Regions from separate parts of the Roseixanthobacter finlandensis genome, predicted to be linked through region 2. Evidence: riboswitches for the same ligand, from Rfam matches in the RefSeq annotation. Region 2 holds a riboswitch; the other holds the start of a gene.
The links. A riboswitch is a leader RNA that binds a small molecule or an ion and turns the genes downstream of it on or off. The one in region 2 is predicted to bind cobalamin.

Region 1: it holds a riboswitch for cobalamin, as region 2 does, so the genes downstream of both, V5G24_RS18930 (DUF1636 family protein) here and V5G24_RS00605 (TonB-dependent receptor plug domain-containing protein) in region 2, are expected to answer to the same signal.

Annotation. Positions count from the first base shown of each region.
Region 1 covers NZ_CM195536.1:4,013,972-4,018,617, reverse strand. Annotated here, with positions in the region: gene cobN (cobaltochelatase subunit CobN) at 1-890, opposite strand, end outside; gene cobW (cobalamin biosynthesis protein CobW) at 911-1,966, opposite strand; gene V5G24_RS18930 (DUF1636 family protein) at 1,963-2,508, opposite strand; cobalamin riboswitch at 2,528-2,761, opposite strand; gene cmk ((d)CMP kinase) at 3,006-3,638, opposite strand; gene aroA (3-phosphoshikimate 1-carboxyvinyltransferase) at 3,647-4,646, opposite strand, start outside.
Region 2 covers NZ_CM195536.1:97,468-102,113, reverse strand. Annotated here, with positions in the region: gene V5G24_RS00615 (FecCD family ABC transporter permease) at 1-84, opposite strand, end outside; gene V5G24_RS00610 (ABC transporter substrate-binding protein) at 81-926, opposite strand; gene V5G24_RS00605 (TonB-dependent receptor plug domain-containing protein) at 937-2,940, opposite strand; cobalamin riboswitch at 3,048-3,256, opposite strand; gene panE (2-dehydropantoate 2-reductase) at 3,327-4,247, opposite strand; gene V5G24_RS00595 (MATE family efflux transporter) at 4,311-4,646, opposite strand, start outside.

The sequences.
Region 1 (4,646 bases), 1.4 Mb from region 2:
CCGCTTGCGGGGGAGGGCTGGGGAGGGGACAGCGGGGAAAGGCCTTGAGGGGGCAGCGGGGCGAGGTCGTGCGGAGCTGTTCCCGTCCATGCCTCAGCCTGCGCGCCGCTTCCGGCGGATTGCGGTTCTACGTCGAAGCCCTCTTCCCCCTCCCTGACCCTCCCCCGCAAGCGGGAGAGGGGATTGGCGAGGTCGGGATGGGAGCGCTCACCCTCCCCAAGCGCCACCGCGCCCCCTCTCCCGCTTGCGGGGGAGGGCTGGGGTGGGGGAAGCGGGGCGAGGGATTGAGGGGGAGGCGGGGCGCGGCCCACCACGTCCGCCAAATCCACCGCCCCCAGCCCCGGCAGATAGAAGCTCGCGGGCGGCACGGGCTTCTGCCCGGCGATGGCGGTGCCGTCCTCGCCCCGCACCACGCGCGCCACCCGCTCCAGCAACGCCGCCATATTGTCCGGCCCGCCTTGGTGGAAATAGCCGAGCCATGCGGCCAGTTCCGCGGCTGGCACGGTGGAGAGGGCGGCGAGGCGCGGGTCGTCCTGGTCCTCGCCCGGCAGCAGCGCGAGGGCGATGCCGCGCGTGCGGGCCAGCTCCGCGAGCCGCTCGGCGCCATAGCGCCACCAGTCGAGCCCGCCCAATTGGCGCACCAAGATCACCTTGGCGTGCCGCGCCGCCTTGTCGATCCACAGATCCACCGACATGGGGTGGCGCAGATCCTTCAGCCGCGCGAGCCGCAGGCTCGGCAGGCGGTCGCGTCTTTGCCGCCACGCTGCGGCGAGCGCCAGCAGGTCGCTGTCGGTGAAGGACAAGGCAAGCACATCGCCGGGAGGCTGGCGCAGGTCGATGGGCTCGGCCAGGTCCTCGATGGTGGCGGATGTGCTCGCGAGCAGATGCATGGAGAAAGCTTATCCCAGCCTCAGGCGGAAAGCGCCGGTTCCTCGGCCAGCAGGGCGCGCTCCACCGCCGCGCGGTCGAAGCCCTTCAGCCCGATCACCACCAGCGCACCGGAGCGCGGCTCGTCCGCCCGCCAGGGCCGATCGAACTGGTGGGAAATCCGCGTGCCCACGCCCTGCACCAGCAGGCGCAAGGGCTTGCCGGCCACATGGGCGAAGCCCTTCACCCGCAGCACGTCCGGCGTTTCGGCGGCCCGCGCCACGCGGGCGGCGAGGGCGGCGGGATCGGCGATGTCGGGCAGGCGCACGATGAAGCTGTCGAAATCGTCGTGGTCGTGGTCCAGCTCGTCGTCATGATGGGTGCGGCGGGCGTCGATTTCATCCTCTGTGCCGACGCCGAGGCCAAGCAGGATCGCCGCATCCACCTTGCCGCCGGCCGAGCGCACCACCTTCACGGCACGCGGCAGGGCCTGCGCGATGCGGGCATCGGCGATGTCCGCGCCGGCCGCATCCAGCAGGTCCGACTTGGAGAGGATGATCAGGTCGGCGCAGGCGATCTGGTCCTCGAACACCTCTTCCACCGGGTCGTCATGGTCGAGAGTGTCGTCGGCCGCGCGCTGGGCGGCAAGCGCCGCCAGATCGTCCGCGACGCGGCCGGCGGCGAGCGCCGGGCCGTCCACCACCGCCACCACGCCGTCCACGGTGACGCGGCTCTTGATCGCCGGCCATTGGAACGCCTGCACCAGGGGCTTGGGCAGGGCAAGGCCGGAAGTCTCGATCAAAATGTGGTCCACGCGCGGGGTGCGGGACAAGATCAGGTCCAGCGCCGGCACGAAATCGTCCGCCACCGTGCAGCACAGGCAGCCATTGGCCAGCTCGACGATATTGTCCTCCGGGCAGCTCTCGATGCCGCAGCCCTTCAAAATCTCGCCGTCGATGCCCACGTCGCCGAATTCGTTGACGATCACCGCGAGGCGCTTGCCCTGGGCATTTTCCAGGATGTGGCGGATCAAAGTGGTCTTCCCCGCGCCGAGGAAGCCGGTGACGATGGTGCAGGGGATGCGGGCGAGAGAGGTCATCGCTGGTCCTCGGAGAAGTTCATGGGAGGGATGCGGGCAATCATGCCGCGCTTGAGGCTGTCGGGGCGTCCGCGCCAGGGCAGGATGCCGTCGGTGGAGGTCGCGAACAGCGCGGCGCCGGTCAAAAGGTCGGCGGCGCTATCGGGGGTGAGATCGCCGAACACGTAGGACCAGCCGCCGGTGCGCACCAAGGCGGCGGAGAGCGCGCGCTTGCAATTGGAGAGGCAGCGCACCTCCTTCACGGCGATGGCGGCGTCGGAGGTCTGCGCAAAGGCATCCTGGGCCTGCCGCGCCAGGGCGGCGCCGGCGGGTGGCGCGTCCGTGTCCGCGCCGGCGAGCTTGCAGGTGGTGCACACGAACAGGGTCACGGCCGGAACGCTGGCGACCCGCAGGGCATCGCGCGCCGGCCCGTCGGCGGGCGCGGGGGTGCGCGGCGTCGTGTCGCCCGCCGCGAAAGGCGCATCGTCGTTGGAAGGTCGCTCCACGCCGCTTTCCATGGGTGCGCGCGGCCCGCAACCGCGCGCCACAGAAAGAATCGCCATGCCAGGGCACCCCGCCCGGCGCGCATTCCTGTCGGTGGCAGGTCTCCTGGCTCGCGGATCGCCGTTCGCGGCCGCCTTCCCGGAGCGGGCGCAAGGCCCGTCTTCCAGTGGCTTTTCGGCCGGAACTCACCGCCTACAGTTGCGGGGGCAGCTGCGGCTATCGCACCGGAACACCCGGGCGCGACCGCATTCCCTTTTCACCCGGCGGAAGCGGCAAGCCGCCCGAACCGGGACCATCGACGCCGACACTTAAGAACCGCTCCGGCGCGAAGTCAATGAAGCGGCGCGTGGTGCCCCGGCCGGGCCGGGGGCAATCGAGACCCAGCACCAGGGGGCGCGGCGGCTTTCTCCCTCCCCCCTTGCTGGGGAGGGCAGGGTGGGGGTGTCTCCCCGCTGTCCGGGCGAAGGTCATGCTGGCGGGCCGGACCCCCCTCCCCACCCTTCCCCCGCAAGGGGGGAGGGCGAGCGCCGAGCATTCGGTTGAACGTCGATTCGCCTCAGGCGCCCGCCGCCGCGGTCTTGGCGGCGATGATCGCCAAAGCGGCGGCCAGCACCTCGTCGATGCCGAGATGGGTGGTGTCCAGCAGCACCGCGTCGGGCGCCATCGCCAGGGGGGCGGTGGCGCGGTGCGAATCGCGGGCGTCGCGCTTGTGGATGTCGGCCAGCACATCCTCGAACGCGATGTCGCACGTGCGCTCCAGCAATTCGCGATGCCGCCGCGTGGCGCGCACGTCCGCCGAGGCGGTCACGAACAGCTTCACCGGCGCATGGGGACAGATCACCGTGCCGATGTCGCGCCCGTCCAGCACCGCGCCGCCGGGCTGCTCGGCGAAGCGCCGCTGCAAATCCAGCAAGGCCCCGCGCACCACCGGGCGGGCGGCGACCACGGACGCCGCTTCGCCGAGCGCGCCGGTGCGCAGCTTTTCCGGGTCGAGCGAACGCAGATCCAGCGTGCGGGCCGCGTCCGCGCTGGCCATCTCGTCGTCGAGCGTGCCGTCGGCGAGGCAGCGCGCGGCCACCGCCCGATAGAGCAGGCCGGTATCGAGATGGGGCAGGCCGAGGGTCGCCGCGATCCTGCGGCCGAGGGTGCCCTTGCCGGACGCGGCCGGCCCGTCGATGGCGATGATCAGGCCGTCGCTCATGCCAGCACCGCGCCGAGGCCGCCCATCATGGGCACGAAGGTGGGGAAGGAGGTGGCGATGAAGCGCATGTCGTCCACGCGCACCCCCTCGCGGGCCGCGAAGCCCATCACCAGGAAGGCCATGGCGATGCGGTGGTCCATATGGGTCGCCACCGGTCCGCCGCCGGTCACGCCATCGGGTCCGAGGCCGGTGACCAGCAGATCGTCGCCGATGATCTCATGGGGCACGCCGCAGGCGGCCAGCCCGTCGGCCACGGCGGCGAGGCGGTCGCTTTCCTTTACCCGCAATTCGTTGAGGCCGCGCATGCGGGTGGTGCCGTGCACGAACGCCGCCGCCACGGCGAGCACCGGATATTCGTCGATCATGGAAGGCGCGCGCTCGGGCGGCACGTCGACGCCGGTCAGCACGGAATGGCGCACGCGCAGATCCGCCACGGCCTCGCCGCCCTCGGTGCGCTCAGACAGCGTCTCGATGGAGGCGCCCATCTCCTTCAGCGTGGTGATGAGGCCGGTGCGCAGCGGGTTCATCATCACGTCCTTCAGGATGATGTCCGAGCCCGGCACGATCAGCGCCGCCACCAGCGGGAAGGCGGCGGAAGACGGATCGGACGGCACCGCCACCGGCGCGCCCTTCAGGTCCGGCCGGCCGGCGAGGGTGATGCGGCGGCCGTGGGCGCCGTGCGGCTCGACCCGCACGTCGGCGCCGAAATGGGTCAGCATGCGCTCGGTATGGTCGCGGGTGGATTCGCGCTCCACCACCACCGTGTCGCCGCTGGCGGCAAGGCCCGCGAGCAGCACGGCGGATTTCACCTGCGCCGAGGGCACCGGGGTTTCATACGTGAAGGCTTTGAGTTCGGTGAGGCCCTTCAGGCGCAGCGGCAGGCGGCCGCCGGGCGCTTCCTCTTCCACCACCACGCCCATGGCGAGGAGCGGATCCAGCACCCGCTTCATGGGCCGGCGGCGCAGGCTGGCGTCGCCGTCGAAGGTGGCGACGATG
Region 2 (4,646 bases):
CGCCGAGGCCGCGAACAGCGCCAGGACCAGGACGGCGAGGGCGGCCACAAGCGCGGCGTGGCCGGGATGCGCGCGCGCCGTCATCGCGCCATGCCGATGCGCGTGCCCGCCAGGCGATTGGCCGCGAGGCGCTGCGCCGCTTGCGCGAGTTCGGGACCCGCGCAGGTCCAAAGTCGGATGGGCAGGGACAGCGTGCGCCCCTGCGCCGCGAACGGCGCGAGGGCGGGATGGTGCAGGAGGTCGTCGGCCAGCGAGGGCGGGGCATCCGCGCCGCCGTTGATCACCAGCAGGTCCGGCTGAGCCTCGACGATCTCCTCCAGATTGAGCTGGCCGAGGCGGTCGGTGGAGAGCCGCGCGGCGAGATTCTCGTAGCCGGCGCGCCCGAGGATTTCGTCGACGATGGAGCCGCGCCCGGCGGTGAAGCCGTTCGGCCGCAGCACGATCGCGGAGGCGCGATGCGCGGGCACCGGCGGCAGGCTGGCGAAATCCTTTTGCATGGCGGCGATCATCGCTTCCCCCCGCGCCGGTTCGCCGATGTGGTCCGCGACGGTTCGGATCTGGGCATAGGCCTCTTCCAGGCTGGCCGGCACGCCCAGTTCCAGGATCGGGACGCCGAGATGCTTCAGCATGGCGGTGGTGGTGCGGGTGGTGAAGGCGCCGACGATGACGAGATCGGGCGCGAGCGGCACGATTTCCTCGGCGAGGCCCCGGTTCACCGGGACCCGTTTTGCGAGATCGGCGACATTGGAGCTGCGCGGGTCGCGCGCCAGATAGGTCACCGAGGCGACCTTGTCCGGATCGGCGAGGCGCAGCACCAGTTCATCGGCGCACAGATTGAGCGACGCGATCCGCGCGGGCTTCTGCTCCCCCGCGAAGGCGGGCGCGCAGAGCAGCAGAAAAGCGAGCAGGCCCGCAGCGCGTTTCATTCCGTCCGCCTCAATAGGTGAATTTGAGGCCGCCATAGGCCCCGAAACCGGGGGCAAGGAAGCCGTTCGGGTTCTGGTAGGTCTGGTCGAACAGATTGTCGATGCGCCCGAACAGGGTGGCCTGCTTTGTCAGGGCGTAATTCGCCGCCACGTTCACCACGGTGTAGCCCGGCTGGTCGATATAATCGCTGGTGAGGCGCACGATATCCCACCAGGCGGAAGCATAGATCAGCGTGGCGGAGAGATTGAGCTCGTCCGTGGGGTTCCAGTCCGCGGTGACGCTGACCTTGTTGTTCGGCCGCCGCAACGGGGTGCAGGAGGTGTCGGTCAGCGGCGCGCAGGCGGCGCCGAACGAGGTGTCGGGCGGCATGTAGCCCACGGCCTCGGTATAGGTGTAGTCCACCCGCAGCTTCAGCCGGTCAGTCACCGCGAAGGCGACGAAGGTTTCCGCGCCCTGGGTCGTGGCGCTGGAGATGTTGACGTTCTGGTAGGTCACCGGGTCGTAGCTGATGAGATTGGTGATGTCGTTGTGGAAATAGGTGGCGCCGAACGTCACCCGCCCGCCGAACACCTCCTGCTCGAAGCCGATGTCATAGCCCGTGCTCTCCTCCGGCTTCAGCTCCGCATTGCCGTAATTGGGGGCATAGAGCTGGTACAGCGAGGGCGCCTTGAAGCCGGTGCCGTAGCTGCCTTTCAGCGTGGTTCCCGTCTCGGGAATGAGGAAGCCGGGCGCAAGGCGATAGGTGGAATGATCGCCGAACGTGTCGTCGCTGTCGAAGCGGATGTTGGCGGCGCCGAAGAAGCGATCCCCCAGCTTGCCCTGGAGTTCCGCATAGGCGCCGGTGTCACCGGTGCTCGCGGAAAGGTCGGTATATTGGGTGGACGAGGTCATCGCTTCGTTGCGCCGCTCCACGCCCACCAGCAGGTTCTGCCCCGGCGCGAAGGCGAGGTTCGAGCGCAGATAATAGGTCTGCCGGTCGCCGTCATACTGGCCGTTCACCGAGGTGTTCGGCCCGGTGGTGGGGTTGGACGAGGTCATGGCGCTGACGCCGAACGTGGTGTTAAGCGCGCCGTCGAGCGCGGTCCACACGCCCTCGCCCTTGGTGAAGAACATGCTGGCGAGGCTGGTGGAGCGCTCGGCGGCGGGAAGGCCCTCGTAGAGCGGGGGCGGATAGACATCCGGCGTATAGGCGAGCCGGCTGTCGATGTAGCGGGCGACGAAATTGACCGCGAACGCATCGCTCATCTGGAAATCGAGGCGGGTCGAATAGGTCCAGTTGTCGTAGGCGTTCGCATTGATCGGATAGCCCGGCGGCACGATGCCGGGCGGAGTCACCGGGATTTCAGTCGAGGAAAAATGGGTGACGTTGAAGGAATAGCCCACCTTCTCCGTCGAGCCGCTCAGCCCCGCCGCCTGGTTGAAGGTGCCGAGCGCGCCGCCTTCCACGAAGCCGAACACCTTCGCCGGGCCCTCGCCTTTCTTGGTGGTGATCGAGATCACGCCGCCGATCGCGTCCGAGCCGTAGAGGCCGCTCTGGGGGCCGCGCAGCACCTCGATGCGGGCAAGATCGGTGGCGAGCAATTGGCCGAAATCGAAGGCGCCGTTGGGGGTCGAGGGATTGCCCGCGTCGATGCCATCCACCAGCACCTTCACATGGTTGGAATTGGTGCCGCGGATGAACACCGAGGTCTGCCCGCCCGGCCCGCCGGTCTGCACCACATTGAGCCCCGGAAGGGACTGAAGCACTTGGGGAACGGTGCGCAATTGCTGGCGCTCGATATCCTCGGCGGTGACGACGCTGACGGAGGAGGCCACCTGGTCCGCCGGCGTCGGCATGCCTGTCGCGCTCACCACCACCTCGGGCAGGTCGATGGATTGCGATGCGCCATCGGCGGGGGGCGCCGACTGGGCGTAGGCGGCGCAGGAGGCGGAGGAGAGAATCAGGGCGGCGAGCATGGGGCGGCGGGCGGCGCGCGCGGCGCGGCGAACGGGAAAAATTACGGCGGACGGCATTTGGGCCTCAGCGGGACGAGTGGTCCGTCACCGCGAACGAGGCCTCCATGCGGCGAGGATGCCGCAGGGAACAACCACCATCAGGACACCCCGCCCAATGTGCACGCGCGTGACCACGGCTGACGGCAGGTCTCCTGGCTCGCGGGTCAGTGCCCAACTCGTCGCCTTCCCAGGCCCAGGGCCCAGTGGCTGATGACGATGGACTCGCCGCTTACAGTTGCGGGGGCAGCCGCGGCTTCGCCAACCCCCGCTGCCAGGTGCCGACTCACCGCGTTCCCTTTTGATCCCCAAGGGGAACCGTCGTCGTAACGGTAGACGCAGGGCGATCGGACCGTCAAGCCGGACGGGGTGCCAAGCGGCGTGATCCATCCTTCGGGTGGTCCTCCTCAGGCCTGCGCGCGCCGGTTCTCGTACAGTTTCAGCGCGACACCGACTGCCTCCAGCAGCGGCGTCGGCGTTGCGCTGGCGCGGGCACGGGCGATGAGATCGCCGATGATCTGGTCGGCCTCCACCGCATGGCCCTGGTTGAGATCGCGATACAAGGACGAGGTCATGGGCGAGCCATCCGCCGTCAGCTGCGCCCGGGTCTCGGTGAGAAACGCCGGGCGCGGGGCGTATCCCGCCGCGTGGGCGATCGCGGCGCACTCGGCCACGATGGCGAGCGCGATAGCCTTGCCGCCCGCCGCTGCCACTTCGCCAATGCTGCCGCGCATCAGGCAGGTGATGGCGCCGAGGCTCGCGAGGAACACCCATTTCTCCCACATGTCGAGCAGGATGGCGTCCGAGAGGCGGGCGTCGAATCCGACGCCTTGCATCACCCCGTCGAGGGCGAGGATGCGCGCCGAGCGCGTGCCGTCGGTTTCGCCATAGGTCAGTTGATGCAGCGGGCTCATCTGCACGATGCGCCCCTCTTCGTCGATGCGGCCCATGATTTTGCAGACGCCGCCAAGCAGCCGCCCGGCCCCGAAGCGGGCGGCCAGCAGATCCATGTGCCGCATGCCGTTGAGCACCGGCAGGATCATGGTGTCGGGGCCGATCGCCGGGGCGACGTCGGCGAGCGCTGCGTCCAGGGCGAACGCCTTCACCGACAGCAGCACGAGATCATAGGGCCCCGCGATCTGATCCGCGGTGACGATGGAGGGGTGAAGCGTCGCATCGCCGGTGGGGCTGACGATCTGGAGGCCGCGTGCGCGCAGGCGCTCGGCGCGCTTGGCACGCACGAGGAAGGTCACGTCGCGCCCCGCCTGGGCAAGGCGTCCGCCGAAATAGCCGCCGGTCGCGCCGGCCCCAACCACGAGAATGCGCATCATGTGCTCCGATGAACCGCCCATAAGGGGCGCGATCAGGGTGAAACCGTCAAGATAACGCCTTTAGCGAAACCAGGAACCCGAGGCGACCGAAACGCCCACCACAGCCCCATAGGACAACAGTCCGCAGGCATAGACCGCGAACAGCCAATGCAGCGAGCCCGTGACCGAAAGCGCGAGCGCGCCGCCGCCCACGGCAATGGCCATGCGCAGCAGGCCGGCGACGAGGGGCCAGCCGAGGCGGCCGGCGCCCTGGGAGGCGAAATAAAGCGTCATGCCGAGCCCGAAGAAGCCGAAGAACGGCCCGACCGTGCGCAGATAGAGGGTGCCCACCGCCAGCATCTCGGGCGTCGCGTCGAACAGGCCCAGCCATGCGGCGGGCCAGATCGCGGCGGCAAT